Regions from separate parts of the Blautia sp. HCP3S3_B11 genome, predicted to be linked through region 3. Evidence: riboswitches for the same ligand, from Rfam matches in the RefSeq annotation. Region 3 holds a riboswitch; each other region holds the start of a gene.
What was found. A riboswitch is a leader RNA that binds a small molecule or an ion and turns the genes downstream of it on or off. The one in region 3 is predicted to bind FMN.
Positions count from the first base shown of each region.

Region 1: linked by a shared signal. The riboswitch ahead of ribD (bifunctional diaminohydroxyphosphoribosylaminopyrimidine deaminase/5-amino-6-(5-phosphoribosylamino)uracil reductase RibD) and the one ahead of ACTNC0_RS04730 (ECF transporter S component) in region 3 are both predicted to bind FMN.
Region 2: linked by a shared signal. The riboswitch ahead of ACTNC0_RS03175 (LysR substrate-binding domain-containing protein) and the one ahead of ACTNC0_RS04730 (ECF transporter S component) in region 3 are both predicted to bind FMN.

Region 1 covers NZ_JBQHVP010000014.1:89,434-100,177, reverse strand. Annotated here, with positions in the region: gene ACTNC0_RS12420 (ketopantoate reductase family protein) at 1-372, opposite strand, end outside; partial or broken gene ACTNC0_RS12415 (3,4-dihydroxy-2-butanone-4-phosphate synthase) at 454-612, opposite strand; gene ribE (riboflavin synthase) at 691-1,338, opposite strand; partial or broken gene ribD (bifunctional diaminohydroxyphosphoribosylaminopyrimidine deaminase/5-amino-6-(5-phosphoribosylamino)uracil reductase RibD) at 1,319-2,427, opposite strand; FMN riboswitch at 2,673-2,787, opposite strand; gene ACTNC0_RS12400 (AAA family ATPase) at 2,873-4,363, opposite strand; gene trpS (tryptophan--tRNA ligase) at 4,635-5,696, shown strand; gene ACTNC0_RS12390 (diguanylate cyclase domain-containing protein) at 5,768-6,058, opposite strand; gene ACTNC0_RS12385 (putative hydro-lyase) at 6,283-7,101, shown strand; gene fliB (flagellin lysine-N-methylase) at 7,146-8,402, shown strand; gene ACTNC0_RS12375 (HD domain-containing protein) at 8,450-9,013, opposite strand; gene ACTNC0_RS12370 (phosphopentomutase) at 9,092-10,297, opposite strand; gene ACTNC0_RS12365 (hypothetical protein) at 10,410-10,610, opposite strand.
Region 2 covers NZ_JBQHVP010000003.1:90,123-100,866, reverse strand. Annotated here, with positions in the region: gene atpC (ATP synthase F1 subunit epsilon) at 1-216, shown strand, start outside; gene ACTNC0_RS03200 (pyridoxal phosphate-dependent aminotransferase) at 921-2,108, shown strand; gene ACTNC0_RS03195 (sedoheptulokinase) at 2,105-3,457, shown strand; gene ACTNC0_RS03190 (hypothetical protein) at 3,697-4,182, opposite strand; gene ACTNC0_RS03185 (Rrf2 family transcriptional regulator) at 4,525-4,959, shown strand; partial or broken gene ACTNC0_RS03180 (pyridoxamine 5'-phosphate oxidase family protein) at 5,170-5,561, shown strand; FMN riboswitch at 5,586-5,697, shown strand; partial or broken gene ACTNC0_RS03175 (LysR substrate-binding domain-containing protein) at 5,744-6,526, shown strand; gene ACTNC0_RS03170 (LysE family transporter) at 6,616-7,200, shown strand; gene ACTNC0_RS03165 (MMPL family transporter) at 7,346-7,612, opposite strand; gene ACTNC0_RS03160 (MMPL family transporter) at 7,624-8,835, opposite strand; gene ACTNC0_RS03155 (TetR/AcrR family transcriptional regulator) at 9,031-9,606, shown strand; gene ACTNC0_RS03150 (sulfite exporter TauE/SafE family protein) at 9,779-10,555, opposite strand; gene ACTNC0_RS03145 (TetR/AcrR family transcriptional regulator) at 10,739-10,744, shown strand, end outside.
Region 3 covers NZ_JBQHVP010000005.1:15,042-25,785, reverse strand. Annotated here, with positions in the region: gene ACTNC0_RS04765 (spore coat associated protein CotJA) at 1-116, opposite strand, end outside; gene ACTNC0_RS04760 (MBL fold metallo-hydrolase) at 682-1,482, shown strand; partial or broken gene ACTNC0_RS04755 (4-hydroxythreonine-4-phosphate dehydrogenase PdxA) at 1,614-2,036, opposite strand; gene ACTNC0_RS04750 (hypothetical protein) at 2,124-2,561, shown strand; gene ACTNC0_RS04745 (hypothetical protein) at 2,660-2,848, shown strand; gene ACTNC0_RS04740 (DUF5684 domain-containing protein) at 2,921-3,370, opposite strand; gene ACTNC0_RS04735 (hypothetical protein) at 4,051-4,542, shown strand; FMN riboswitch at 4,664-4,797, shown strand; gene ACTNC0_RS04730 (ECF transporter S component) at 4,953-5,588, shown strand; gene ACTNC0_RS04725 (NUDIX hydrolase) at 5,804-6,418, shown strand; gene ACTNC0_RS04720 (glycoside hydrolase family 3 C-terminal domain-containing protein) at 6,491-8,911, shown strand; gene ACTNC0_RS04715 (MATE family efflux transporter) at 8,951-10,285, shown strand; gene ACTNC0_RS04710 (MATE family efflux transporter) at 10,344-10,744, opposite strand, start outside.

The sequences.
Region 1 (10,744 bases), on a different contig from region 3:
TCCGTCTGTTACAAGAAGTTCAGGAAGTTGTTTTTGCATCTTCCCACCGGTTCCATAGATGTTTAAAACAGGAATTACGATGGTTGTTTTCTTTGAGATCCGCCTGATAAACGGAATAGTTTCATCCAGAGAATAGCCTTTCACACAGACAAAAATCACATCCGGATGGTCTGTGTAATGTTCCATATCTGTAGCCGGGATAGTGATTGTTTCTTCTGTTTTATCCCACATTTTTTCTAAGGTAAGCCCCTGTTCCCGGATTGCTTTCAGGTGTTCGCCTCTTGCGATCAGGGTTACATCCTTCCCTGCTTTCTTCATATAATATCCGGTAACACCGCCGGTTCCTCCGGCTCCGATGATTACGTATTTCATCCTCGTTTTATGCCCTTCTTTCATGATTCTTTTCTTATATCATAGCATAATTGGACTCTTTCTTCAGCATAATTATACATTTCCATGAGTTGCCATAAAGTTAATGTTTTCTGTTGTGGCAAACTCTGCCGCACAGATAAAATCTCCTTCATTTTCTCTGTCCGGATCATCCGTTACCAGAATAATTTTTCCATTTCGAAGTTCTTCCAGAGCTTCTTCTACTGAATCAAATCTGTTCATTATTTCTCTCCTTATGCGCTATATTTTTCTGCTGTTAACCGGGCAAAATCATCCGTATTGGCCGCTTATCTGATCTGGTCAAAATCCATACTTACTCAGAAAATCTCTTGTAATATTGCTTTTTGATGGCTGTTCTTTCACAGGTGTTATTAATTTCTCCACATATTTTCCAATAATATCTGTCTCAAGATTAACCATATCCCCTTCTTTACGTTCTCCGAGAACTGTAATCTTTACTGTATGAGGAATTGCAGAGATAGAGAAATCTTTTTCCGAAACTTTTGCCACTGTAAGGCTGATTCCATCAATTGTTACAGAACCTTTTATGACTATATATTTCATGATCTGGTCTGAGGTCTGAATCGTGTACCATACAGCATTATCATCTCTGTGGATTTTTGTGATTCTTCCCGTTCCATCTACATGCCCTGCAACAATATGTCCTCCGAATCTTCCGTTTGCAGGCATTGCCCTTTCCAGGTTTACATGCTGCCCCGGTGAAAGCTGAATCAGCGCAGAACGGTTCAATGTCTCGTGCATCACATCTGCTGTAAAACCATTTTCCAGACATGCAGTTACAGTAAGGCAGATTCCATTTACAGCTACGCTGTCTCCTGTTTTCAGGTCATCCAGTATTTTCTCTGCCTGTATCGTAAATACCGCTGAATTTGCTCCTTTTTTTATTTTTTTTACAGTTCCCAGCTCTTCAACAATTCCCGTAAACATTTCTCTTCACCTCACTCTCTATAAGAAAATCATCTCCCAGTCTGATCATTTCGCTGTTTTTTAATAATACTGCGCTGGCAGGATCAGGAAATCCTTTTCCTTCCACCGGCGTCTTTGCTTCTTCGCCTCCAAAAAGTTTAGGTGCTATATAGGTCTGAACTTTCTGAACAATACCGCTTTCCAGTGCTGACCAGTTTAAAGAACCCCCTCCTTCCAGCAAAATACTGTCTATCTTTGCAGCTCCCAGAAGTTCCATTAATCTGTTTAAATCTATGTGTCCGTTTTCTCCGGAACATACAGAACCTGGCATCCCAGCTCTTCATAATTCTTTATCTTCTGCTGGTCTTTACTGCTGCTTGCAAGGATTGTAGGAATTGTCTTTGCTGTTCTTACAATCTTAGATGTCAGTGGTGTTCTCAGATGGGAATCGCAGATAATACGCACAGGATTTCTGCTGTTTTCCAGTCTGCAGGTGAGCATCGGATCATCTGCCAGCACAGTTCCCACCCCAACCATAATTCCTGTATATTTCAGTCGCTGTTTCTGTACATGAATTCTGGAAGCTTCTCCTGTCACCCATTTGGATTCACCTGTATAAGCGGCAATTTTTCCATCCATAGTCATTGCATATTTCATGACCACATACGGTTTTTTATTTTGGATGTAATAAAAGAATGCTTCATTCAATTTATCACACTCTTCTTTTAAAATATTTTCTGTTACTTCAATTCCATGATCCTTCAAAATCCGGATTCCTTTTCCTGCAACCAGCGGATTAGGATCTGATGATCCGATGATCACGCGTCTGATTCCGGTCTCCAGGATTGCATTCACGCATGGAGGCTGTTTTCCATAATGACAGCAGGGTTCTAAAGTAACATATATAGATGCACCTTCGGGTTCTTCCGTACATGCTGCCAGAGCTTCTCTATCCGCATGGAGTCCACCGTATTTTCTGTGATATCCCTGACCAATGATTCTTCCGTTTTTAACGATCACAGCACCCACCATCGGATTAGGTGCTGTAAAACCCATTCCTTTTTGCGCCAGTTCCAAAGCCATTTTCATATACTGCCTGTCCTGTTCCATATCCGTTGTGTTTTTCAATCCATCATCTCCTGTTCTTTTATAACAATTCCATAAAAATTCCATAAAATAAAGCCCCGGTGTTTTTTCAACATCCAGGGCCTGGTAATTAATATTTGATATGAATGAATCTGACTCTTTATTTCATCACTGAAATTACTTCAAATGATATAAAAAAGCTCTGGAATAAACTTATTATTCCAGAGCAGTCAGCTTTCACAGATCAGTTAATTCTTCTGTATCTCTACTGTCATCTTCTTTCATCCAGACTGTACTGTCGGCTTCGGAATTGCACCGAATCATGCCTTATGGCTCGTGGGCTTTACCACCGGTAGGGAATTGCACCCTGCCCTGAAGATCTTATTTTATTTTTATCAGCAATTTTTGCAATTTACCTTGCTGATGTCTGACAGTATACTCTCAACCTTTATCCGTGTCAAGATTTTTTTCAGGAAAGTAACCCTCTTACCATCTCTGCATTAAATGTCACACCTGTCAGGTGATCTACTTCGATCTGGTACAGGGCATTGGCTGCGATATGCTCTGCTGCCTGTTCCAGATCACGAATACCGCTTGTATTTTTATGCAATTCAACGATGGCATCCAGACCGTCTTCTGTTACTACGCATTCTTCTGCTTTCAGGCTCATGCGTTTCAGGACTTTCGGAAGAACGTATTTGGAGAAGATGATCTTCTTCTCTTCTGATGTATAATCCGGGATATCGATCACCGCGAAACGGGACATCAAAGGTGCGCTGATCTGGGATTTATCGTTTGCCGTAGCAATTGGATAAACGCCCACTGTGGGCACCATACATTCCATATAGTTATCTGTAAATCCAAGGTTGTCAAGCAGAGTAAGAAGTACATCTGCAGGGTTTCCGTTGCCCTTGCCTGACGCTGCTTTATCAAGCTCGTTGATAATAAATACAAGGTTGGATTCTCCTGCTGCTGAGAAAGCTTCCATGATGATTCCGGGCTTTGCGTTTGCATAGATTCTGGAGCTTCCTGTAAGCTGTTCCGGATCATTGATGGAACTCATGTCCAGAGTTGTCCAAGGCAGTTTCAGGATACGGGCAACTGCGTATGCAATCTGGGATTTACCTGTACCTGCAGGGCCTACAAGGAGAAGTCCGTATGCAGGAAGTGTATGGGTACGGTTGATCTGGATGATTGTTTCAATGATACGCTGCTTTACAGATTCCATTCCGTAGAGTTCCTCATCAAGGATCCTGCGGGCTTCCTGAGGATCGATTGCTTCAAAGTAATTGCTCTTCCACTGTACATTCATCATGATGGAAAGTGCTCTCTGAGCATGACGTCTCTCCTCCGGAGATACTTCGTGTGAACGGGCAACTGCAAGGTTTCTTCTCGCCCAGAGACGGATATTATCCGGCAGGGTTCTGCCTGCGCAGGTCATAAAATCAGTGATGCTCTGAATGCTTGTCAGCTTCATCTCGTCCCCTGTTTCTTCCTCATCTTCATCCTCAACAATCTCTGCAGGTGCACTGCTTGCAAGAAGTCTCTCGATCATAAACTGAAGAAATCCGTCCTCTGCGGAAAGTTTCGTGCCGCCGCCAAAAGCAGTCTCACGAATCTTATAAACTGCATAACCATTCTCTTTATTCTCTCCTGAAAGGCGCACATTGATATGATTCTCCCCAAGCCATTTCAAAAGACTTACAAATCTTGAATCAATACTGATGATATCTGCACTGAAAACGCCGTCATCCTCTTTAAATTCAAAGGATGTACGTTTGATCGGATTAGTAAAAATACCGCAGGAATGATGTTTCCACTGACGGCTGCTGTTATCCAAGATCATGATCGGTTTCTCAGGGGAAGTCTCCTTTTCATTGGACTGGAACGTAGTGTAGGTACATTCAGACTGTACGCCTGTTTTCTTGTCTGAAGCACCGCTGAAATCAAATACTGGCATGGTAAATACTCCTTTTATCTTATCATGCAATGCATGACATATTTCTATTACACATCTCTGCAATCCTGTCGGAAGCTATTTATTATTCTAGCAGAATCTTTTCTTTTAATCAATTCTGTAAATGTATTTATTGCATAAATATTCAATAAATTATATCCTGATTTATTCCCCCAAAATCATTGACGGTAACATTCACAGGCCTTATAATAATAGTAACTGAGAATTTCCAGAAACTCTCTGGAAAATCGAAATTTACTTTTAGGAGAGCAAAATGAGCAAAATTATTTTAACCGGTGACCGCCCAACAGGCCGCCTTCATGTTGGACATTATGTTGGTTCATTATCCGAGCGTGTTCGTTTACAGAACTCCGGCTTATATGATGAAATTTATATTATGATCGCAGATGCACAGGCATTAACAGATAACGCTGAACACCCTGAAAAAGTTCGCCAGAACATCCTTCAGGTTGCCCTGGATTATCTTGCATGCGGCATTGATCCTGAGAAATCCACTATCTTTATCCAGTCCATGGTTCCGGAGCTTACAGAGCTTACTTTTTATTATATGAACCTTGTTACTGTAGCACGTGTACAGCGTAACCCTACAGTAAAAGCCGAAATCCAGATGCGTAATTTCGAGGCAAGCATCCCTGTCGGTTTCTTCTGCTATCCGATCAGCCAGGCTGCAGATATCACTGCATTCCGCGCTACTACTGTTCCGGTTGGCGAAGATCAGCTTCCAATGCTCGAGCAGTGCAAGGAGATTGTACACAAATTTAATACTGTTTATGGCGAAACTCTGACAGAGCCTGAGATTATTCTGCCATCCAATAAAGCATGCTTACGTCTGCCAGGTATTGATGGAAAAGCAAAAATGAGCAAATCTCTCGGAAACTGCATCTACCTTTCAGATGAAGAAGCAGATGTTAAGAAGAAGGTTATGTCCATGTTCACAGACCCGAATCATCTTCGCGTGGAAGATCCGGGACATGTGGAAGGAAACCCTGTATTTATTTATCTGGATGCATTCTGCAAACCGGAATATTTCGCAGAATTCCTGCCAGAATATCAGAACTTGGATGAACTGAAAGCTCACTATACACGTGGCGGTCTGGGTGATGTTAAAGTTAAGAAATTCCTGAACAAAGTACTTCAGGCAGAGCTTTCTCCAATCCGCGAAAGACGTAAACATTGGGAACAGCATCTCGATGATGTATATGATATCCTCAAAGAAGGAAGTAAAGCTGCTGAGGCAAAAGCTGCTCAGACACTTCATGATGTACGTTCTGCTATGCAGATCAACTACTTTGACGATAATAGCCTGATTAAATAATTTCCCAGGATATAAAACAGGTTCAGATACGAAATATATTATTCGTGTCTGAACCTGTTCTTTGCTTAGCATTATTTTATTACTATTTTTTCTAAATCCAGTTGTTTCTTTACAGATTTTCTTCGTTTCTTTTTTTCCTCATAGAGAGCTTTATCGGCATCTTTCAGTTCATCTGAGATTGCCAGTCCGCTACTGCATGTAACTATCGTGTATCCCACTGATAATTCCACATAATACGCTTTATCGGAATCTTTATTAAATGCCGCACTTTTCTTCTGAATCAGTTCACGAATCCACTGTCCGTCTTCATCATTTCCGGGAATCATTGCACTAAACTCATCTCCGCCGATTCTTCCTTTCAAAAAATTTTGGCTTTTTCGTTTTATTTTACAATATTTTTATTATTCATTCAATATATTTTGGTTGTTTCAACTTATTTTTAACCAAATCTTTACCATTTACTCTGCAGATTCCAGATTTTCTGCTACCAATTTTCCATTGTCGCAAGCAAAATTTATTGCATTTCTATCTCGTTTCCTGTACAATACTTTTATATTGTAAAGTATGAAACAGGAGGTAATATATTATGGCTTTTGATATCACACCTTATGTAGACATGTCCCCAAAGGAAGTTCGCGAACTGATTCGCAAGGGGGTAATTGATTTTCCAACCGCCGGTATGTGCCGCGGTTATGCACAGGCAAATCTCGTAATCCTGTCACCAGAATACGCAGCAGATTTTGAGGAATATGCACACAAAAATCCATTTCCATGTCCGATACTGGAAATCATCAAAGGAAAGCCTGACACACATGACATGGGGAAGGGTGGAAATATCTGTACAGATATTCCGAAATACCGAATTTATGAAAATGGCGTATTTACCAGAGAAATTACAGATGCTTCCGAGTATTGGAAAGAGGGTTATGTGGGATTTCTGATTGGCTGTTCTTTCTCATTTGAAGAGGCACTGATTCGTGAGGGAATCGAAATCCGTCATATTGCTCAGGGACGAAATGTACCAATGTTCAAAACAAACATCAATACAGTTCCTGTTGGTCCATTCTCTGGTCCTATGGTATGTTCCATGCGTCCTATGACACCGGAAAATGCAAAAAAAGCTTATGATATCACTTTCAAAATGCCAAATGTTCATGGTGCACCTGTACATATGGGTGATCCGAAGGAAGTCGGGGTTGATGATATTATGAAGCCTGATTACGGTGAGGCTGTAGACATTTACGATGGTGAAATTCCTGTATTCTGGCCATGTGGCGTAACCCCGCAGGCAGCAATTGAGAACGCCAAACCACCAATTGTTATCACTCACGCCCCAGGACATATGTTTATTACTGATATTCCTAACGCTGAGTTAAATGACTACCTGGAAATGAAAAAGAAATAATAACTCTGATCTACAATTCCAAAAGGAGAATTTTATTTAATATCATGCAATTTACATTTCCAAATTATTACAAAGAATTCTCCTGCATCGCAGGTGCCTGTCCTGACACCTGCTGTGCAGGATGGCAGATCGTTATTGATGATAAAACTCTGAAAAAATATCAGCACTTTAAAGGTCCATTCCGTAACCGCCTGCATAACGATATTGACTGGAAAGAACACGTTTTCCGACAGTATGATCGTCGCTGTGCATTTCTGAATGAAAATAATCTGTGTGATATTTATATAGAAGCAGGTCCGAAAATGTTCTGCAATACATGCAGAAATTATCCCAGACATATTGAGGAATTTGAGGGATTGCGCGAAATTTCTCTATCACTTTCCTGCCCAGAGGCTGCAAGGATTCTTCTATCTCAGAACAATAAAGCAAACTTTATAACCAGAGAAAAAGAAACTCATGAAGAAATCTATGATGACTTCGATTATCTTCTGTTTACTTCATTGATGGATACGAGGGATATGCTGATAGCCATTATTCAGGACAGAACGATTCCTATGCAGAAACGCCTGTGGAAAATACTTGCGATTGCACATGATTTTCAGCTGTGCGTAGATAAAAATGAACTTTTTAAATGGGAAGATATAAGGAAACGCCATGAAGATTCCGGATACGGAGAAGAATTTTGCAATAAAATTCATTTTAAAATGAATCAATATAATAAAGAAAATACCGCAAATCCTTCAGAGAAAACAAATATAACTGATGCCTCAAATGTAGACGATAGTACCTGCTGTCCAGATTATTCCTGTAAAACGAAAGAATTATTCCAGCAAATGTGGCAGACGATAGTTCCTGCCATGGAAGTCCTTCGTCCTGGGTGGAAAGACTTTCTGAATGAATCTCTGACTCCTTTATATACAGGAATTTCAGATGATCCGTCCGCAAAAATAAGTCTTTATCCATATCAGAAAAGTGAATTCGATTATTACTACCCGAACTGGCAGATTCAGGAGGAACAGCTTCTGGTTTACTGGATCTATACCTATTTTTGTGGTGCTGTTTATGACGATAAGATTTTCGCAAAAGTAAAAATGGCGGTTGTCTGTACGTTATTTATCCACGAATTAGACGTTGGAATATATCTGAAAAATAATCGACAGTTTAATCTGAAAGATCAGATTGAAATCTGCTATCAATTTTCCAGAGAGCTGGAACATTCAGACCTTAACCTGAATAAGTTTGAAGAATTAATGTCAGAAAGTGAAATTTTTTCATTTGAAAATCTATTAAAAATTTGCTAAAAAACTTGCTGTACATTGGTATTTTCCCTCTGTACAGCAAGTTTTTATTATCTATCCATACCAGCTTTCTTTCTGGAATCCTCTCTGACCATATCCCGCAGATTCTTCATATATTCACTAAAACTACACTCTTTGGTTCCATAGGTCATCTGAAGATCGTATTCCAGTGGAATCCATGTAGAAAGATCAGCTTCATTATGCTGAATCAATGCCTCTAATTTATCTAACGCCTTATATATCTTAGCTTCCAATGTTCCCAATGCTTCCATCTCAACAAACAATTCTTTCAAGTCTGTTTTGTACGGTTCTGGAAGGGTATCCAGCAGTTCATCCATTACAGAATTTTCATGTTCAGAATCAGCAGTAGTTTTCTCAAATGCAGGAATATCTCCTGTAATAGCTTCTCCCACGTCATGGAACATACACATTTTAATTACTTTATCAATATCTGCCTCAGGAAATTCATCCTGCACAAAATATGCCATCATGGTAAGTCGCCAACTGTGTTCTGCCACACTCTCATGTCGGCCTGAAGACGTATAAGAATGTCTGGTATAACATTTTAATCTTTCCGCTATCTTCAAAAAATTCAGAAATGCTCTGCTATCCATATATTTTCTCCTAATGTTTCTGCTAAATTATTACAATATAAACAGGATAACCGTAAAATTCCTGCCGTCTATTACTCATCACAATTTCAACAGGGATTCTAACTTATCAAGAATAGAATGACCAATCGTTCCCTCCGGCATTTTTACCTGGAAGTTATCTGCAATAGTTGCTCCGATAATTGCAAATGTATCCTCTTCCTCTAACTGACCACCCTGTTCCATCTTCGGTGACCAGGAAATGAATGGTACATATTCTCTGGTGTGGTCTGTTCCTGTGTATGTCGGATCATTTCCATGATCTGCTGTAATGATCAAGAGGTCATCTGATGTCATCTCATCCATCAGAACGCCCAGATTCTTATCAAATTTCTCAATTTCCTGACCATATCCTTCCGGATTTCTGCGGTGTCCCCAGAGTGCATCAAAGTCTACTAGATTAGTAAAGCAAAGTCCATGGAAATCTTTCTTACCAATCTCAATCGTCTGTTCCATTCCATGTACGGAGCTGTTAGAGTGCAATGCTTCTGTCACACCCTCTCCGCAGAAGATATCATTGATTTTTCCTATGCTGATCACATCGTATCCTGCATCTTTTAATGCATTCATAGCTGTTAATCCTGTCGGTTTAAGTGCATAGTCATGACGATTGCTTGTACGCTTAAACTCGCCTTTTTTCTTTCCGACATATGGTCTTGCGATTACACGTCCCACACGCCATTCATCTTTCATGGTAATCTCACGTGCGATTTCGCAGCAGCGATAAAGATTCTGAAGATCGAAGGTTTCCTCATTTCCGCAGATCTGCAGAACTGAGTCAGCAGAAGTATACACGATCATTGCACCTGTATTGATTTCTTCTTCGCCAAGCTCCTCAATAATTTCTGTACCGCTGGCGCTCTTATTTCCGATTACACGTTTGCCACAGCGTTTCTCAAGTTCTGCAATCAGCTCTGGCGGGAATCCTGTATCTGTAAAAGTCTTAAATGGTTTCTCTGTCTTGATTCCCATCATCTCCCAGTGACCTGTCATAGTATCTTTTCCATTGCTGGCCTCACTGACACGCATAAAACGTCCCATCGGATTCTCTACCTTCTCCATTTTGCCTGCCTGATGAAGATTTACCATTCCCAATTTCTGCAGATTCGGAATATCCAGAGTTCCCATCCGTTCCAGAATATGTCCGAAAGTATCTACACCCTTATCTCCAAATTTCTCTGAATCAGGCATCGCTCCGATTCCCAGTGAATCCAGAACGATCACGAATATTCTCTTATACTTTTCCATTTCACCATATCCTTTCTTAATTTTCTGGTTCTATCATACCATAGATTCTACTTTCAGGCTATTACAAAAATAAATCCGGAGAACCTTTCACGATTCCCCAGATTTGCAAATACTATAAAATAATTCCATATATGATTGTCGATGCCAACACAATGATAAAACCTTCCAGAATATCTATCGGTAACAATTTGATTCTCTCATTGATCGGCATTCCCATTGCCCCGGCTGATGCATGGAAAATGGAACCATGCGGCAGAGAATCCAATACAATTGTACCCGCATGAAGCATTGCTGCTCCGTACAAAGTTGGCATAATCTGTGTGATTGTACCCGAAAAAGTAGCTGATGCAATCGTTGCTCCTGCTGAACTTTACCTTTTGCCATTGCCCGATATAAAGCTACACAAAATACCTTTACATCCGCATAATCTACGGCATTTACAATAAT
Region 2 (10,744 bases), on a different contig from region 3:
GCCTGCATTGGTGGAATGCTTTCTGTTATGAACGGAAAGTGCCGTGTCCTTGCAACTACCTGGGAGTGGAAAGAGGATATTGATGAGCAGCGTGCGCAGGAAGCTAAGAAAAGAGCTGAGGAGATGATCGCCAAAGGTGGTTTGACTGATCATGATTATAAGATTGTGGAGGCTAAGCTGCAGAGGGCGTTGGTGCGTTTGAGTGTGAAGAACTGAGAAAATAAGAGTTATTAAAAGACTGACAGGAAATCCGGGAGGGGAGACTGTCGGTCTTTTTTGTTTGTGATATGGTTTTTTGGGGATATAGTGGGAAGAATTTGAGGGAGGGATTTGAAGGAGGGACGCATAGAAAAGGGACGCATAGAAAAATAATTTATTTCATGTGCGGTTTCGGACATTAAGATATTCTAAGCTGCTCAAAATCTGCTAAAGGCATGAGAAAAATGCCACAAACTCGCTTCGCTCAGACAGTGTGTCATTTTTCTCATAACGCAGATTTTGACCAGCTAAGAATATCTAAATATCCTGCAAATGCACATGAAATAAATTATTTTTCTATGCTGGTAGTTGGAGATTTTAAACACACTGGCAGGGACTTATTTGATTTGGTGTTGCTGTTCACGTGCTACTATCCCGCGAGGAGTTTTTGGGGTATGAATATGCCAAAATCCCGATACATATAAGTCAAAATTCCATTGATGCGGGTAATCTGGAATTTTGGTTACATTACTGTAAACGGAGCGAACGGCAACGATTCGGTTAAAAAGATGAAGCATAGTATATTGTCGCACATTGACACTTTACCATGATGAGGTTAAAATAAGGATAGATTATGCGACTGTAAGAGAAAGTGGGCAGTTGCGATATTATTTTGAATTTCGGTGGTTTGCCGGGATTATTTGGACAGGAGCGAATATGTTATGATAGCAGAAAAAATGAAACCTTATGTAAAAAATAATTCAGCCATTCGTATGATGTTTGAGGAGGGAAACCGTCTCAGAGCCATCTATGGGGCAGACAAAGTTTATGATTTCAGTCTTGGGAATCCCAGTGTTCCGGCGCCGGAGTGTGTGAAGGAGGCTATTATTGATCTGGTGAACGAAGTGGAGCCGACAGTGCTGCATGGTTATATGAGTAATGCAGGATTTGAGGATGTGCGCCAGATGATAGCGGAATCTCTGAATCGCCGCTTTGGGACAAAGTTTGCGGCGAAGAATCTGATTATGACAGTTGGTGCAGCCAGCGGTCTGAATGTGATTTTCAAGACGATCCTGAATCCAGAGGAAGAAGTGATTGTTTTTGCACCATATTTTCTGGAATATGGTGCATATGTGCGCAATTTTGATGGCAAGCTTGTGGAAATCTCTCCGGATACAACCACATTCCAGCCGAATCTTGAGGAGTTTGAGCAGAAGATTACGGCAAAGACAAGGGCAGTGATCGTAAATACACCTCACAACCCGACCGGTGTTGTATATTCCGAAGAAACCATTAAGAAGCTGGCTGCAATTCTTGAGAAAAAACAGCAGGAATTCGGCAGTGTGATTTATCTGATTTCTGATGAGCCATACAGAGAGCTGGCTTATGACGGTGTAGAGGTTCCGTATCTGACAAAATATTATGACAATACTATTGTTGGCTATTCTTACAGTAAATCTCTGTCCCTTCCGGGAGAGCGTATTGGTTATCTGGTAATTCCGGATGAAGCAGATGGCAGTGAAGAACTTATCACTGCAGCAGCTATTGCCAACCGTACCATCGGATGTGTCAACGCCCCATCCCTGATGCAGAAGGTGATTGCCAAATGCGTAGATGCAGAAGTGGATGTAGCTGCATATGACAAGAACCGCCTGGCATTGTATAATGGTTTGAAGGAATGCGGATTCGAGTGTATCAAACCGCAGGGTGCATTCTACCTCTTTGTGAAATCACCGGTAGCAGATGAAAAAGCGTTCTGCGAAGCTGGAAAGAAATATAATATTCTCATGGTTCCGGGAAGTTCCTTTGCCTGCCCGGGTTATGTGAGACTGGCTTACTGTGTATCCTATGATACAATCATCAATTCCCTGCCGGAGTTTAAGAAACTGGCAGAGGAGTTTGGACTGTGAAAACGGCGGGGATTGACATTGGGACAACAACGATAAGCGGTGTTGTTCTGGAAAAAGAGGAAAACGGACTGGCAAAGATTCTGGAGGCAAAAACTGTAGAGAACGGTTGCTTTATCGAAACCGGAAATGAATGGGAAAGAATACAGTATGCAAAAGAAATTGTAGAAAGAGCAGTGAATCTGCTGGATTATTTCCTGGAGAAGTATCCGCATGTTGAGCGGATTGGGCTCACAGGGCAGATGCATGGAATTGTCTATGTTGACAAAGAAGGAAATTGTGTCAGTCCGTTATATACATGGCAGGATGCCAGAGGAAGTATCTGCGATGGAGATCAGATTCCTTTAACAGAAGAAATCCGGGAAAGATGTCAAATCCATGCTGCTTCAGGATATGGGCTTGTCACACACATTTATAATATCAGACATAATCTGGTTCCGGATTCGGCTTTGAGCTTCTGTACAATCATGGATTATTTTGGAATGTATTTGACAGGGCGTAAAAAACCATTGGTACATGTGAGCAATGCGGCAGGTTTTGGATTCTTTGACAGCCATAAGATGTGCTTTGAAAAAGAAAAACTGGCTGAAATGGGAGTGGACGTAAATTGGCTGCCTGATGTCTGTACGGGAATAGAAAAATTGGGTACATACAGAGGACGGACAGTTACAACAGCAATCGGAGACAACCAGGCAAGCTTCCTTGGAGCAGCAGGTGATGAGGAGAATATATTACTGGTCAATATGGGAACCGGCGGACAGATTTCTGTTCTTTCCAGTCAGTATTTTTCGGGAGATGGAATTGAGGCAAGACCTTTCCTAAATAGGAAGTATCTGCTTGCAGGAGCATCTCTGTGTGGCGGCAAGGCATATGCGCTTCTGGAACAGTTTTTCCGAAAAATTGTAAAAGAAGCGACCGGACAGGAGCAGCCATTATACAAAGTAATGGAAAAGATGGCAAGAACAGGGAGAGACCAGAATAGTGAAAGAACTGAAAGTCGAAAGATTAAAGTTGAAACAACATTTGACGGTACGCGGGTAAATCCGGAAAAAAGCGGCAGTATTACCCAGATCTGTTCCGAAAACTTTACACCTGAAGATTTTTGCTATGGTGTTCTGAAGGGAATGAGCACAGAACTGTATCAGATGTATATGACTATTCAGAAAGGAATCGGCATAAAGATCAGGCGTATGATTGGTTCCGGGAATGGATTGAGAAAAAATCTGGTACTGTGTGAAATTATTGAAGATATGTTCAAGGCAGAACTTGTTCTGGCAGAATGTGAAGAGGAAGCTGCGACAGGAGCGGCAATGAGCAGTAGTATGTATAACTATAGCAACTCCACCAGATAATAAAATGAAGCAGTGAAGTGGATTGTGAATATCCGATTGACTCATACGATTTATAATCTGTTTTGCTTCTTTTGGAGAGTAATAAGTATCCGGATCCATATTTGTAAGAAAATCCTGAAAAATTTGCAGCATAAAAGGTTCCGTGATCGAAAAACACATATGCGCCCCTGAATTTGTCTGGTAAGTGAGTGAACAGGTATTTCCGCAAAGACACATGCGGAGATTTTCAGACAGATGATTCAGAGGTTTTTTAAGATTCGATAGGCACCATCATTGCAGCATTGAGCTATTTCACGGAGAATACGAATTCGCTGTTCAATGGTCAGAGGATGATAAAATGTTGATGGAATTTCTTCAAATAAACCTTCCTGCAGAAAACGTGTCATTCCATATTCTGTAAAATATATGATAAATTTTCCATCTTTAATTCGCTTTATATTATCAAGGAACAAAGCATCAGCCATGGATATAACTGAATCAGTCATGGGAAGCTCATAATTAAAAATATCTTTCAGCAGATCTTTGCGCAGGAAAGGAAGAATACAGGCTTCCGGCTGAATGTCTAATATTACATCAGCAGAACTTCTCGAATTGGAAACAAACTGAAACAGAGATGGTAAATCATCTGCAGCCAGTGGAAAGGTCTGAAATACAGACTGACACAGATCCTGATGTGAACGAAACAAATTCCATAATGCCTGTAAAATGTCTGGATCCTGATACAAAATTCCCATCTGATAATCAGAGGAACCGGATGGAATGTGCGGATTCCAATGTCAATATGGATAGTATCAGCAGAAACAGGGTATCTGCTGTCGGAACAGAAAAAGTTTCAAAATAAATCAAAAAATATTGATGAAGTCTACTAATCAGTGTATTTTCGTTGTATAATGATTTTATCGTACAGGGTCACTTTCCTTTGTAATGTTTTGGTCAAACTCATTATACATCAGAAAGCCCTGTACGATATTTTTTTATGAAAAAGTTGTAAAGTGGTGAACAATAATGTAACCATTGAAATTACATCTGCTTTTTGATATGATTACTGTCAAAGAGAGGTGTTTATAATGCAGATTTCAAGCAGATTTACAATGGCAATCCATATGTTTGCCTGTATAGATACATTTTCGGATCAGAAGATGACTAGTGATTTTATGGCAGCAAGCATTGGAACTAATCCGGTGATTGTTCGTAAAATATTGCAACAATTAAAGGCTGCTGGTCTTATTGAAGTTGCAAGAGGGACAGGCGGTGTGACAATTACCAGACCATTGGAGCAGATTACATTCCTTGATGTGTATAAAGCAGTGGAATGTGCACCAGATGAAGAACTGTTTCATTTTCATGAAAATCTCAATCAGAAATGTCCGGTAGGAAAGAATATTCACCATGTTCTTGATAAGAGACTGTTAGAAGTACAGAGGGCCATGGAGGAAAAGCTTTCAGAAATGACACTTGCTGATGTGAAAAAAGATATTGCAGTGTATACAGAGGAAGAGTAGCCTACAGAAGGCTTCGGATGAGTGATTATATCATCACAATTTCCGAAGCCTTTTTCATTTGTTGTAATCAATGTAAAACCGTTAAAGGAAGTTGTAACAAAAAAAGTTACAAAAAATGATGTAACTGTTGATATTATATCAAACAAATGATATAGTACAAACATGAGATGTAACAAACAGTGTTACAACAAATTAAGGAGGTAATTTAAAATGCAGAAAGTAGTAGAATTTTTACAGAAAAATCCAGTTCAGTATTTAGCAACAGTCGGAAGAGATGGAAAGGCAAAATGCCATTCATGTTCTGCTTTGAGCAGGATGGAAAGCTTTGGTTCTGTACAAACAACACAAAGGATGTTTACAAGGATATGTTAGCAAATCCTGAAGTAGAAGTTTCTGCTTCTTCGCCAGAATATGCATGGATTCGTATTCATGGTAAAGCAGTATTTGAGGACAACAAGAGTGTAAAGGAAGGATGCATGAATAACTCTATCGTTAAGGGACAGTACCAGACAGCAGATAATCCTATTTTTGAGGTATTCTATCTTGAAAATCCTCATGGTGTAATCGCAGATTTCTCTGGAAATCCACCTTATGAATTTTAATAATAGGTAATCAACAGAAAAAATTACAGTCTTCGGGGCAAGGTGTAATTCCTGACCGGCAGTATAGTCTGCGAGCAAAAGCTGATATGGTGCAATTCCATAACCGACGGTAAAGTCCGGATGAGAGAAGATATGATAAAACAAGTCCCGCAGGAAATCCCGTCCTGCGGGCTGTTTTAAATTCAGGCATCACCATTTTTCTCCGCAGCAGAACAGGAATTACTCTGACAAAAGAAGGTACTGAATTTCTCGGTTATGCCCGTCAAGTGATACAGCAAATGGAGCTGTTGGAGGATCGGTATATTACAAACCTGCCAGAGAAGGTGACATTTGGAGTATCTTCTCAGCACTATACTTTTACGGAAAACGCTTTTGTGGAATTAGTCAAGCGCTTTGGACAAGAACGATATGCCTTTTATTACAATGAAACCGGAACACATCAGATATTGGATGATGTGAAAAATCGTGTCTGTGATTTGGGCATCCTTTATTTATCACATGAAAACGAAGTCGTCATGCGGAAAGCGATAGAGGAAAATCATCTGGTGTTTACCGAGCTATTTGCAGCAAAGCCTCATGTTTTTTTGCAAAAAGATCACCCATTGGCATCGAAAAAAGTAGTTTCCGTTCATGACCTTGCACCTTATCCACGGTTAAACTTTGTGCAGGGAGAGTATGAATCTGTCTATTTTTCAGAGGAACTATTCAGCTCCATCCCGGTGGATAAGGAAATCCGGGTCAATGACAGAGGGGCTATTGTCAACTTCATGCTTGGACTGAATGCCTATACTATTTCCAGTGGTATTTTCCCGAAATATTTGAACGGAGAAAATATCATCTCCGTTCCGCTTGCAGAAAATGAGACAATGCATATTGGATATGTGCTGAATGAACATCAGGAATTAAGCGAACTTGGAAAAAGCTATCTGGAAGAATTGCGGAAATACGCTCCAGTCAATCCATAGTCATAGGATATGGATAATCATATAAAATAGGTGTTATGTATGCACCGCTGTCTGCTGATATAATAATAGCAGAAAGGTGGTCGATGATTATGCCTATGGCGGTACTGAGCAATTTTCTGATTTATTGCATTATAAATGCCTTTACGCCTGGACCGGGAAATATTCTGGCATTAAATACCGTAACAAACTATGGATATAAAAAAGGAAAGCCGCTGTTCTTTGGAATTTTTGCAGGCTACTATGTAGTGCAAATCTTATGTGCAATTTTTGTATATGGGGTTAATTCTTTGCTTCCGAATGTAATGGAAGTGATGAAGTACATCGGAGCAGCCTACATCCTGTGGCTTGCGATTCATATTGCTTTCAGTAAGCCGACCTCAGAAAACACAGAGCAATCCGCATCGTTTCTGAAAGGCTTCATGCTGCAATTTGTCAATGTGAAGATCTATATGTTCGGAGTTACCGCACTAACGGGTTATGTTTTAGGATATATGTCCTCTTTTCCGGCTTTGCTGTTTTTTGAGCTGGTTATTGCAACGATCGGAACGATCGCAACCTGTACTTGGATTGGCTTGGGCGTACTGATTCAGAAGTTTTATCTGCGGCATTTCCGTGTCATTAACATTATCCTTGCACTAACATTACTGGAGTGCATTTGGGGAATGTTAAGATAATTGTTGCTTTGAACGCAATTCTAATTAATAAATTCAAGTTTGAAAAATTGAGAAATCGTAAAATTGAAGAAAAAAGAAAAGCACAGTTCTTCTTAGCTTATCGGGAACTGTGTTTTTCTGTAAATAAATACTTTTAATTAGCCGATTACGGCATGCAGATACCATCTGATAGATACAAAAAGCATGGAAGTACAAACAGCACTGCAATCATGGAAAAAACAGTTCCTCTTCCCAGAAAATAGCCAAGCTGTGACAATAGTCTATGGGTAGAAATAACTCCAAGCAGAGTTCCAACTGTTGCCATTGTAATTCCGGAAGTCAGTACAGATACCGTAACATTGGAAACAGTCTCCACAATACTTTCCTTTTTATTAAGCGTCTGTCTGTTTTCTTTATACCGTTCAGTAAACAGAATTGCATAATCTACAGTGGCACCCGGCTGGATGGAACTGATAATAAGATATGCAATATAGAAAATCGGATTACCACTAACATAAGAAACAGCCAGATTGCAGTTTCAATGGTCAGTACCAATATAATCGGAAGTATGAGAGATTTCATTGTAAACAACAATACTATAAAAACTGCGCCAATTGTCAGCAGATTTACTTTCATCATATCTGCCGTGATGGTATCCATCAGATCATAAGTACTTACTCCTTCGCCTGCCAGATAATATTCATCTGGATAATACTGTTCTGCAATTTTTCTGATTTTTTTTACCAAAGCAAAAGTTTCTTTCCCTTCATAATCAGCCGACACATTCATCGCAATACGGTCATATTTTTCAGACTGAAGTTTTGTCAGAAGCTCCTTGGGAATAGAACTTGCAGGAATTGCCGGGCCTATCATTTTCCGAAGTGCTGTTATGGAATTCATCTGTGGAAGAGCCTCAAGTTCATCCAAAAGCTTCTCTTCTGTTACAGTGTTATCCTTTGGAACCATAAGCACATAATTGTCGCTTTTTCCAAATACTTCTTCAATCTTTGACGTATCCTTTCCAAGCCTGGTTTCACTTCCAAAGATATGAGAAGAACCAAAATAATAGGAATTATTGTTGCTGCCTATGAATGCAGGAATAATCAGACAGATAAAAATAATCCCCATCGGATACATAATCTTGTGGATTATTTTCCCAAAACTTCTGAAGGAAGGCATAAAAGACTTATGTCTGGTTTTATCCATCCATTTAAAAGTAACCAGAATTAGTCCTGGCATAAAAAGAAATACTGTCAGAAGGCTGATTACAATTCCTTTTGCCAGTGCAAGTCCAAGATCAGGACCTATTCTGAAACGCATCATTATGAGTGCAAGGAAACCAATAACTGTAGTTAGTCCACTGGATAAAATTGAACTCGTAGAAAGGACCAGTGCATTTTTCGACTCTGCATTTTTTCTGCATTCATCAAAACGATGAATCAGGAAAACAGAATAATCCAGAGACACAGCAAGCTGAAGAATATTTCCGGCTGCATTAGTAACAAAAGAAATTTCACCAAAGATAAGGTTCGAGCCTGTGTTAATAATGATTGCCACTCCAAGTCCTATAAGTACAACCAGCGGTTCCAGCCAGGACGTTGTGGTAAGCGTAAGAATCACCAACAGAAAAAGCCCCGCCTCGTTTTTCTTCTTCAATGCTCACCTGAAATAAGGCATATGTACAATTAAATAGCAAATGTAAAATAATTGACATCTCTCAAAAAATGTCCACAAAATTATTTTATAAATGTCCAGTTCTTCCGATCCGTGGAGCTCCTTGGACTGGTATCTTGTTGCATACTTCGTAGCTCTGGAAAACAGACAATCACACTATAGAAAAAGGAAGACATTATGGCTAAGGATAAAGATTTAAGATTTATAAGAACGAATCAGATGCTGTGCAGTTCATTTACGGAACTGCTTGATAGAAAGAAATTTGAAGATATTACAGTAAATGAAATATGCGAGAAGGCATTGATCCGAAGGGCTACCTTTTACACTCATTTTCTGGATAAATATGATTTTTTTGCTTATTTTGTACGGCAGAATCGGGACAATTTTATTAGCCGATTGACAGAAACAAACGAAGAAAAAAATCTTATGGATTTTTCCGTTCATATGTTTCAACAGATGGTTCACTATTTGTCAGAACATATGACAATGGTTCAAAATATTCTGAGCAGTAATGCTTTTTCCATTTTGCTTGATATTCTTGCAGAGGAAATCCAAATTTCCTTTTTGGAGGAACTACACAGAATAGATGCGGTAAAACTCCGGAAAGATATTGTGCCACAGGTTGCAGCTGCTTACCATTCAGGTGGTATTATCCAGATTTTACGTTACTGGGTTACTTCAAGAGACTCACTCTCAGAGGAACTTCTTGTGAAGCAGTATTCCATTCTTCTTGGAATGTTTCTGACAGAATAATGATCGAATCTTATTATATCTGATGTCTATCGCTATTAACAGTTTACTAAAAAAGAGCATGTGGAGAAAAGCCATATGCTCTTTTCCGTACTGAATTTCAGAAAAATACAAAATTTTCAAAAAATAATTTCTTGCTACTGTAAAACATGCACCATTATGCTGGCTATAGAATTCAACTTATATTGTTTACGATGAGTATCACTATACTCGTAAGAATCATGACTACTCCAACTGCACGGTTAAGGGTCTTTGCATCTGACTTGTTGGCTATTATAGCAGCGATTCTAGCCCAGAGAAGTGTGAATGCGGCGCATAGGACCATAATCGTAATGTCTGGCATGCCACCGATTGCGAAATGACTGATTCCGCCTGTAAGTGCGGTAAATACCATGATGAATACACTGGTTCCAACTGCCATGTGCATCTGATATCCCAGAAAAGAAGTCAGTACAAACAGCATCATCATTCCACCACCTGCACCGACAAATCCGCAGATAAAACCGACGAAAATGCCTCCTATAATCGCTTTCATTAGTCGCTCTTTGGCAGAACCGGCATTCATCTGTTCCCTTGTGGTTGTGACCGGTTTTAGGATAAAGCGTAGCCCGATGATGATCAGGGCAATCTGCATGGTACTGCCCATCGCTCTTTCGGGTAGAAAACTTGCAACAAAGCTGCCGATGACTGTTACGATCAAGACGCTAATCATCATGGGTAAACTGTTTTTGACGTCCAGATTTCCGCTCTTTTTGTAGGTGTAAGCACTGACAGCGCTGGCCAGTACATCGCTAATCAGACCTATTCCGACTGCTTCATATGCTGGGACACCCAAGAAAGCAGCCAGCATAGGCCCAATAATTGCAGCTGCACTCATACCGGCAAATCCGGTTCCAATGCCTGCTCCGGCTCCAGCAAGAAAACATATGAGTATTTTTAATAATAGTTCCATTGAGAGTGTCCTCCATTCGACAATTCATGTGTGGTAAATACTTGACATATATGCTACAGTTAGTATTGTAATATACAAATGTCGCACATACAAACGCCAGTTTTGACCATTTTGGAAGATATGAAACAGATACCTTTGTTTTGTCGCATAAAAATCAAAAAAAGGATGAAGAGGGATGTAGCAATGAAG
Region 3 (10,744 bases):
GTTTCATTTTCTCTATTTTTACAGGAATATCCCTGATCATTCATTTTTCTGTCTACAGGTTGAGGTCTGTTCATGCCACAGGTTCTGTTATACGGTCGGCCGCATGAACGTCCCATGTGATAATTCTCCATAAACATTTCCTTTCATTATTATAAATCTGTTTACTCTATATTTTATGTCATGTTATGAAAATCGTGACCAGTGTGCCGACAAGTTGATTCTTGAAACAATCTTGCAGGATAAATTTTTTTATTTCAAGGCGTAGGAGAGAGGCGTAGCGGTGGCTACGGCGACCGACGACAACGCGGAAATAAGAAATTTAGACGTAAGATTGTTCAAGAAATCAACTTGTCGGTACACTAGCTGTATATGGATTTTCATAATTACGACAAACCATATCTTTTGCGTTAGTTAAACCAGATATTGTAATTTGGTTGCTGTTCGCACGCCACTATCCCGCGAGGTGTTTTGGTATGCATATGCCAAAATCCCGAGACATATAAGCCAAAATTCCATTGCAGTAGGCAATCTGGAATTTTGGCTGCGTTACTGAGAACGAAGTGAACAGTAATGTAATTTGATTTTGACAGAGATATAAAAATTACTATATATTAAAGAAGAAAAATGTTATACTACATGGGAAACAGAATTCAGACGAATAGCCAGGAGGTACTATATAAGATGAAGCTTACAATACTGGGAACCGGAAATGCAAAAGTAACGAAATGTTATAATACCTGTTTTACATTAAACGAGGATAAAGAATATTTTATGATAGATGGCGGCGGTGGAAGCACCATTTTGAAACAGTTGGAAGATGCCGGAATCAGCTGGAAGGATATCCGTACGATTTTTGTTACGCATAAACATATCGACCATCTGCTGGGAATTATCTGGATGCTCCGTATGTATTGCCAGGGAATGGCAAGAGGACAGTTTGATGGTGAAGTAGTAATCTACGGACATGACGAAGTGATCTGCCTTCTGAAGCAGATGTCCCAGATGCTTCTGACTGCAAAAGAAACCAAATACATTGGTGAGAAAGTACATCTGGAAGAAGTAAAAGATGGAGAAGAAAGAATGATTCTGGGACACAAGGTAATATTCTTTGATATTCTTTCTACAAAAGCAAAACAGTTCGGATTTTGCATGGAATATGCAGACGGAAAGAAACTGACCTGCTGTGGAGATGAGCCATATAATGAATGTGAACATAAATATGCAGTGAATAGTACCTGGCTTCTCCATGAGGCATTTTGTCTCTTTTCACAGGCAGATAAATTTAAACCTTATGAGAAACATCATTCCACAGTAAAGGATGCCTGTCAGCTCGCACAGGAACTGAATGTTGACAATCTGATTTTGTATCATACAGAAGATAAAAATATCTCCAGACGAAAAGAACTCTACACAGAGGAAGGAAAACCATATTATAAAGGAAATCTTTTTATCCCGGATGATCTGGAAATCTTTGAATTGTAATATAAACGGATAGTGAATTACAGCCCATACATTGCTGCATATTAAAAATGAAGTGATAATGCTACTAAGAAATATATATATTGCTAATTCTATTTTTATGATTTTGTGAAAATATAGCCGGACATATTCACAGACAAATACATCTGTCTACGGTACAATGATAATACACTGTTATAGCGTCCCTGTAAAGCCTGGTGGAAAACAGAATCAGCTTCGATCGGTTCTGTTACAGGATAACCCTCTGCCTGAAGTTCTTGCACAGCAGGGATTACTTCTGTCTGTTCCTCGGTTCAGAGAATACCATGTTCGCCGCAGTGAGGATTCAGACCTGCAATTGCCATGGTTCCGTCTTTGACACCTAATTTTTTGAGTACCTCAAGACTGTGTTTTACATAATCTTTGATACGTTCTTTGGTTACCATATCACAGGCCTTTCTCAGAGATACGTGACGGGAGAGGAAGAAAATTCTCATACCATGAACTTCAAACATGGTAAGAGGGTCTTCTGTACCTGTAAGTGCACCGAATATCTCTGTGTGTCCGATGTACGGAACACTTTTAAACCTATTATACGAAGGTGTTGATCTGGACGAGCTTTGTGTAGCTACATACCTTGTAGGCGCAAAAAAGACGAAGAGATCGTGATCAAAGCACAGATCATCGGTATCGAGCAGACAACAGGTTCCTGGGTAGACGTACCGGAAGAAACAGATGAGGTAAGAGCAAAATACGCATCTAAAGTAATCGGCATCTATGAAGTACCTGCTTTCGAGAACCAGATAAACGTAGATATCCAGGTTGCACCGGACGGAATGTGTTTCTACATCCTGAGAATCGGATATCCGGTAGTAAACATCAAGAACAACATCCAGCTGTTACTCGCAACGATCACAGGAAACATCATGTCAATGCCATTCCTGAAACTCCTTGACATCGACTTCCCGGAAAGCTTCGTAAAAGACTTCCAGGGACCGAAATTCGGTATCGAAGGAATCCGTAAATATCTTGGAGCAGAGAACAGACCGCTGGTCAATCGGATATTCGCAATCCGCTTTCGCTACTTGCTCATAACCGAATAACTGCTCCGCAGTTTATCAGGAGGGGCTTGTACCCCTCCTGATACAAGCAAGTCCCACCCACTGCTTATTGCTTCTCGCAATTGAAGCAGGGGACTTACTTGATTCGGTTAAACAACATGATCAAACCATGTACAGGATATACTCCTGAAGTTGGTGCAAAACTGTTCTTCGAGGCGGCAGCAGGCGGACTTGAACCGATTTTTGACGGAGATGTGAGTAACAGGTATGAGGTGGTTGATTTCTGCTGTGAAACGGTAAAAGAGTATTTTGATAACAGAACTTTATAATAGGCTGTAGCCTGTATGAGATGAAAAAATCCCCAGAACATAAGCTCTGAGGATTTTTTATTATGCGTATTTTTATTTATCTGCCCCATAATATCTGTCATCGCCGAAGCCAAGGATCAGCATGAAGATTGGCGGTAAGAAGATAAGGCCAATGGCGAATCCTGTGCCTCTGCCGAAGGCTCTTGCAAGCTTAATGCTGTACACAATACTGATGATGACAAGTATGATTTTGATCAGTATGACAAGCATGTAGACCGTTAAGCTTTCGCTTATTTCCAGAGTTCCCTGCAGATAAGAAGATATGATTCCCAGGATGAGAGTCAGCCAGAAATATGCGGGCTGCCATGCGATTTTATAAGAAATATAATCGCCATATATTGGAATAATACTTTTCCATCCGTCCTCTCCTGCTTTGGTAAAGATTCTCCAGTTGGCAATGATCTGCAGAAGCCACCATGCGAATGCGATCATCAGATACATACCGCCCAAGAGCATCAGACTACTGACAGCTATAAGTCCCATTTGTGTGTTCCCCCATTTCTTTTTATGAGATATGATACATGTATCATTGGTGTAGAAGTGTAGTTGAGAACTATGTTTGTTCTCCTGAAGTATTTATGCTAAACCCATTAAAGCATATTCTCAGGAGTTCGTCAATTATCAAAGAAGATTATAAATTTTATATTCGATAGTTGGCTACGTTACTGTAAGGAACAAAAATAACATTTGTTCATAAGTGAGAAAATTATTGTTGCTGTGGCGTAAAACATATACTGCCAGTGAATGAAAAGCTGATAAGAGAAGGGTATAATGAGTGTAATGAAGAATGAGTGAATTGGAAGATGACCATTGACTGATATAGCGAAATCTGATAGATGAAAAAGAACAGCAGTATTCTGTTTATTATAATGGAGAACTGGATAATATTTTCGAGGATGACACGGTAGAAGTAACCAGTCTACCGTTGAGAAAAAGTTTATTTGGGAATACCAATGGCGGGGAAATGCAGGTTGTTGTATTAGCAGACTGCAAGGTCAATAATATTAATCAGGCAGAGTGAGTTTATTAAACTCTTTTGCTTGATTTGTGTTATAATTCTTTTATAGCGAATAAATTGCAGATCAAACAGGGAGGAAATCACTATGCGAAAGAAAATGAAACAGATATGTTGTATATTATTATCCTTGATAATGTGTTTAGGTATGCCAATACCAACAGTGGCAGCTTCGTCAAAATATAAAACTGCTGTTGCAAGTTACAGGCAGTTGATCTGGCAGTCTGGAGGAGACTACAAGATTGTAGATCTCGATGGAAACGGAGTGCCGGAACTAGTAGTATATAATAGTTCAAAATGGGCTAACGAAGTATATACATATAATGTAAGTACAGGTAAAAAGAAATGTGTAAAAAGTGTTAGCGTAGGAAAAGGATATAATATGCGGGCACAGTATTCTAAGAAAAAACATCAGGTAGCATTACCTACAGCTAATACAGGTGGAAATTCCTTATATATCTATAAGATTAAAGGACAGAGTGCAATAAAATCACTGGAAGCAGAATATCTTAATGGCCGTTATGGAAGATTTGATCCGGCGTACAGACAGGGATATAAGATTAACGGAAAAAGAGTCAGCTATGCAACATATAAAAAGAAAGTTTCTTCTGCTCTTAAAGGATTTATATCTATAGGATAATCCAGTTATTGTAATTGCAAAAATATCGGATATTGTTCAAAGTTTGGTAAAACTCAGAAAAAAATCACAAATGATATTGAAATAAATGCCTGTATGTAGTATAATCAGACGCAGATAAAAGAAAATTCTTCGGGGTTGTGGTGATCAGCATCAGCTGAGATTCCCTACCGGCGGTTATAGTCCGCGACCCGCTTAGGCGGCTGATCTGGTGGAATTCCAGGACCGACAGTATAGTCTGGATGAGAGAAGAACACGCGATATTTACCATACGTGCTCATTACCCCGGATATATAATCCGGGGTTTTTTATATGTTGAAGAAAATCTTCATTATATAAAAAGCTTGTGGAATTTTCTTTTAACAGGATATGAGATATATCCATAAAGAATAATTTCAAAGGAGAGAAACAGTATGAGTGAACAGGTATTAAGAAATGGAAATGCGATGGCGAGAAGTAAGACGAGGACTATCACACAGATAGCCATGCTTGGCGCTATCGCAGGAATTTTAATGAATCTGGAGTTTCCGCTTCCTTTCCTGGCACCGACTTTTTATCAGCTGGATTTTTCAGAAATCCCGGTACTGGTTGGCTCATTTGCAATGGGACCGATCGCAGGTGTACTGATCGAGTTGGTGAAGATTCTTGTGCATCTGGTAACAAAGGGCTCTATGACAGCAGGTGTAGGCGATGTGGCAAACTTCATCTTTGGATGTACATTTGCAGTTCCGGCAGGTCTGATCTACCGTTACAAATCTGTTAAGAGCAGAAAACATGCAGTGATCGGAATGGCAGTTGGAACCGTACTTACAGCAGTAGTTGCATGCTTTATCAATGCATTCGTGTTACTTCCGGCATACGGAAAGGCTTTTGGAATGCCGGTAGAAGCATTTATCGAAATGGGAAGTGCAGTACACAGTTCTGTAAATAATCTTCTTACATTTGCAGCAATGATCATTTTCCCATTCAACATATTCAAATATGCTCTGACATCCCTGATCGTATTCCTGATCTATAAGAGAATCCGTGTAGTTCTCAAGGGAGATTGATTTTATATCTGATAAAGAATAAATTGGCAATCCAATAAATAAAAAAGAAGAACAGTCGTATGATGAAAAATCTGTGGCTGTTCTTTTTATGTGCAAAAAATAATTACGGAAATTTTCAGACAGACTTAAAAAAGATACGATAATATGGTAAGATAAAACAGACGATATAAACATCAGAATGTGAGGTTTATGAATAGCGAAAGGAAGTATCCATTATGGGACAGATACATAATATTGAGAAACTGACAGACTGTAAATTTTTGAATTTGTATCATTTAAATGCAACAAGCATTCACAACATTCCTGTGTCATATTTTGTGGCATCCCGTGCGAAGAGTATTAACGAATTAAAAATAAAAACAGGTAAAAATACTCCGGATGGTGTAATTATTTACAGTCTTTACGGAGAGAAAAAAGACAGGGTTGTATTGGTACGTCAGTACAGATATGCAATCGGCGGATACATCTATGAATTCCCGGCAGGTCTGGTAGAACCGAACGAAGAATTCCATGAGGGTGCAGTAAGAGAAATGTATGAGGAAACAGGACTGAAATTCACACCGCTGAAAGTAGATCCTGCATTTGAGAAACCTTATTTCACAACGGTTGGCATGACAGATGAATCCTGCGCAACTGTTTATGGATATGCGGAAGGTGAAATCAGTAAAGATGCACAGGAAGACACAGAGGAAATTGAAGTTGTACTTGCTGACAGAGAAGAAGTAAAGAGGATTCTGCGTGAAGAAAATGTAGCAATCATGTGTGCATATCAGCTTATGCATTTCCTTCGGGATGAAGAACCTTTTGCATTTTTGAAGGAAGAACTTTAACCAAATCAGGCAAGTAGCGAAGCGGATGATTTTATCTGCTTGATTAAGGAGAATTAAGGGAGGATTAAAATAATGGCAAAATGGCAGAGAAGCTTTTTTCAGCCGGTGCTTCCGCTGGGAGAAGATGGACGGAGAGTTACAGGAAGTAAAGAACACATTGCACTTTCCAGAATGGCAGCAGGAGAGGGAATGGTCCTTCTGAAAAATGAGAAAAATACACTTCCGATCCGGAGAGGGACGAAAGTCGCACTCTTTGGTAAGGGTACTGTAGACTACGTAAAAGGCGGCGGAGGAAGTGGCGATGTAACTGTAGAATATATCCGTAATCTTTATGAGGGCATGAAGATTAAAGAGGATGAGGGAAAAGTAGAAGTTTTCGATAAACTTGCGAAATATTATGAAAAAGATATTCAGAAACAATACGCAGATGGTGCAGTACCAGGTATGACAGTTGAGCCGGAGCTCCCGGATGAACTTCTGAATGAAGCGCGAGAATATACAGATACTGCAGTAATTGCCATTTGCCGTTTTTCAGGCGAAGGATGGGACAGAAAATGTGAAGCAGCACAGGATGGATACGTTCTTGACGGAGAGGAAAAAAGAAACTCCGAGTTGTCAGCGAAGATTTTTGAAAACGGTGATTTCTGCCTGACAAATGCAGAGAATGCCATGGTAGAGAAAGTAAAGAAAGCATTCCTACATGTAATCGTAGTGATGAATGTTGGCGGTATCGTGGACACGAAATGGTTCAGAGACTGTGATGAGATTCAGTCAGTACTGATGGCATGGCAGGGCGGTATGGAAGGTGGTCTTGCAACAGCAGATATACTTTGTGGTGATGTTAATCCATCTGGTAAATTATCCGATACTTATGCAAAAGATCTGGAAGATTATCCATCCACAGCAAACTTCCATGAGTCTGCATTCTATGTAGATTACACAGAAGATATCTATGTGGGATACCGTTACTTTGAAACAATTCCGGGTGCAGCGGAAAGAGTAAATTATCCGTTTGGGTTTGGACTTTCCTATACAGACTTCGACTGGAAGATGACTGGTGCTTCCGAAGAAAACGGTGTGATCACGGTTCTTACTGAAGTAACCAATACAGGAAAAACAGCAGGAAAAGAAGTTATCCAGCTCTATTACGGAGCACCACAGGGGAAACTTGGAAAGCCTGCGAAAGTACTGGGGGCATTCAAAAAGACCAGTCTTCTTCAGCCGGGTGAACGTCAGATCCTTACCCTGAAAATTCCTGTGAATCAGATGGCATCCTACGATGATCTGGGTAAAGTATGCAGATCAGCCTATGTTCTGGAGGCAGGAGAATATGCGATCTATATCGGTACAAATGTAAGAGATGCAGCGAAGATCGACTTTACATATGTAGTAAAAGAAGACACAGTAACTGAGCAGTTAAGCCGGAAAGCAGCGCCATATCATCTTCAGAAACGTATGCTTGCGGACGGTTCTTATGAGGAACTTCCACAGCGTGAATATGTGGAAGAAGAAGGACTTCCGAGACAGGATAAATATGCCATCGGTCTTCCATGCCCTGATACAAGAGGACAAAAAGGAATAGACTTTCTTGATTTTCTTGATTCCAAGGGAGTTCGCTTCTCTGATGTAGCAGATGGTAAAATGACATTGGATGAGTTTATGGATATCCTGACATTGGATGACTGTATCAATCTCCTTGGCGGACAGCCAAACACAGGATGTGCCAATACATTTGGAATGGGAAATCTTCCGGAATACGGAGTCCCGAATGTGATGACTGCAGACGGACCAGCCGGACTTCGTATTCTTCCGAAATGCGGAGTGAACACAACTGCCTGGCCATGTGCCACACTTCTTGCCAGCACCTGGGATGAAGAACTGGTAGAGAAAGTTGGTAAAGCAGGAGCAGAAGAAGTAAAAGAAAATAATATCAGTATCTGGCTTACTCCTGCCTGCAACATCCACAGAAGCCCGCTCTGTGGCCGTAACTTTGAGTATTATTCTGAAGATCCGTACCTTGCAGGAAAGACAGGTGCAGCTATGGTAAGAGGCATCCAGTCTCAGCATATCGGAGCAAGTGTGAAGCATTTTGCAGCCAATAATAAGGAGACAAACCGTAAGGATTCTGATTCCAGAGTATCAGAGAGAGCACTCCGTGAGATTTATCTGAAACAGTTTGAGATCATTGTAAAAGAGGCTCATCCATATACAATTATGTCCTCTTATAACCTGATCAACGGCATCCACGCTTCAGAGAACAAAGAACTCCTGACAGGTATTCTCCGGGATGAATGGGGATTCGACGGACTGGTTACAACAGACTGGTGGACCTTCGGAGAGCATTACCGTGAAACAAAGGCAGGAAACGATATCAAGATGGCAGCAGGATATCCGGAACGCATAAAAGAAGCTTACGAAAAAGGTTTTATTACTGAAGAAGAAATCTGTCGCAGCGCAAGAAGAATCCTGAATATGATTCTGAAAATTGACTGATGAGTATCACTAATATTTTATACAGGAGCAAAAAAGATAATGGATGAGCGTAAACGAAGTTTAAGAAAAGAAATAGTCAGGCTGGCACTTCCGATCGCACTTCAGCAGTTCATGACAGCCCTGGTCGGAGCATGTGATGCGATCATGCTGGGAAAGTTAAGTCAGGATGCCATGTCAGCCGTATCACTGGCTACACAGGTTACTTTTGTATTTAATCTGTTTATGTTTGCATTTATGGCAGGCGAGAATATGTTTGTGGCACAATATTATGGAAAAGGGGATTACATAGGTATTTCCCAGGTGTTCAGCCTTGTGACAAAGATTTGTGGATGTATTGCAGTAGTATTTCTGGCAGGAACCCTTTTCTTTCCGGAACAGCTCATGAGAATCCTGACAAATGAGGAAACTCTGATCGTTCTGGGAAGTGAGTATTTAAGAGTCATCGGCATTTCCTATGTGTTTTCGGGAATTGCACAGACTTTCCTGGCAATCATGAAGAACTGTGGTTCAGTAAATATGAGTACCCTGATCAATGGGGTTATGGTAATTCTCAATATCGCATTGAATGCTGTTTTCATTTTTGGCCTGTCCGGCTTCCCGAAGATGGGGATTAAAGGTGCTGCACTGGCAACCGTACTTGCAACAGTTGTGCAGTTCCTGTGGAGTGTTGGTTATGTATTGTGCAGGATTAGAGCTGTGAAATTCAGTCTCAGAAGCTGTGAGAAAAAGTTATTTGGCCGTTTCTGGCAGAAAGTCGTTCCGTTATTGATCAATAATCTTGCATGGGGAATAGGTTTTTCCATGTATTCTGTGATCATGGGACATCTGGGAACGGATGCTGTTGCCGCCAATGGAATAGCGAATATTTCCAAAAATCTTGTTGTATGCTTCTGCCTCGGACTTGGAAATGCAGGCAGTATCATAGTGGGAAACCGTCTTGGTGCAGACCGTTTGCAGGAAGCAAAAGAGGTAGGCGAGACACTTACCAAAACTGCGATTATTGCAGGAATTGTATCAGGTCTTGTCCTGATCGCCTTATCCCCATTTATCACAAAAATGGTAGATCTCACCCTGACAGCCCGCGGATATCTGCAAAAAATGCTGCTGATCTCTTCCTATTACATCGCAGGAAAATCAGTAAACTGTATGACAATAGGAGGAATCTTCGCAGCAGGCGGAGACTCCAAATTTGGAATGCTGTGTGATTCTGTAACTCTGTGGTGTATCATTGTTCCTCTGGGATGCATCTGCGCATTTATCCTGAAACTGCCGGTTATGGTTGTCTACTTTGTACTCAATCTGGACGAGATTATTAAACTGCCGGTGGTCTATAAACATTATAAGAAATATAAATGGATTAAGAATCTTACATAATTTTACACGCTTCACAGGCACATATACCGGATATCCGGGACTATGTGCCTGTTTTGTTTTAATGATATTTATGCATCCGTACATAATAGCTGATGCATAAGATCACAGTGGCTCCGCTCCATGCTGCAATCTCTGCAAAGAAAATACCGTCCTGTCCGATAAAATGGGGAAGAATCAGTGCAGCACTGATACGCATGACAAATTCAGCCATACCACTTACCATAGGCATTAAGGTATCTCCCAGCCCCTGAAGTGCAGATCTGTACACGTACAGAAAGTACAAAACCCAGAGCATGGCAGCCATAATAGAGAGGTATTTAAAAGCAATTGCCAGTACCTGCTGTGTCTGCTGCGGTTCACCTGAGATGAAAAGTGAGAGAATATTTTTTCCAAATAAAAACATGGCAGCAGAAATGATCAGTGAGGTAAGCAGGGAAAGCAGCATACTGCTGCGGACGC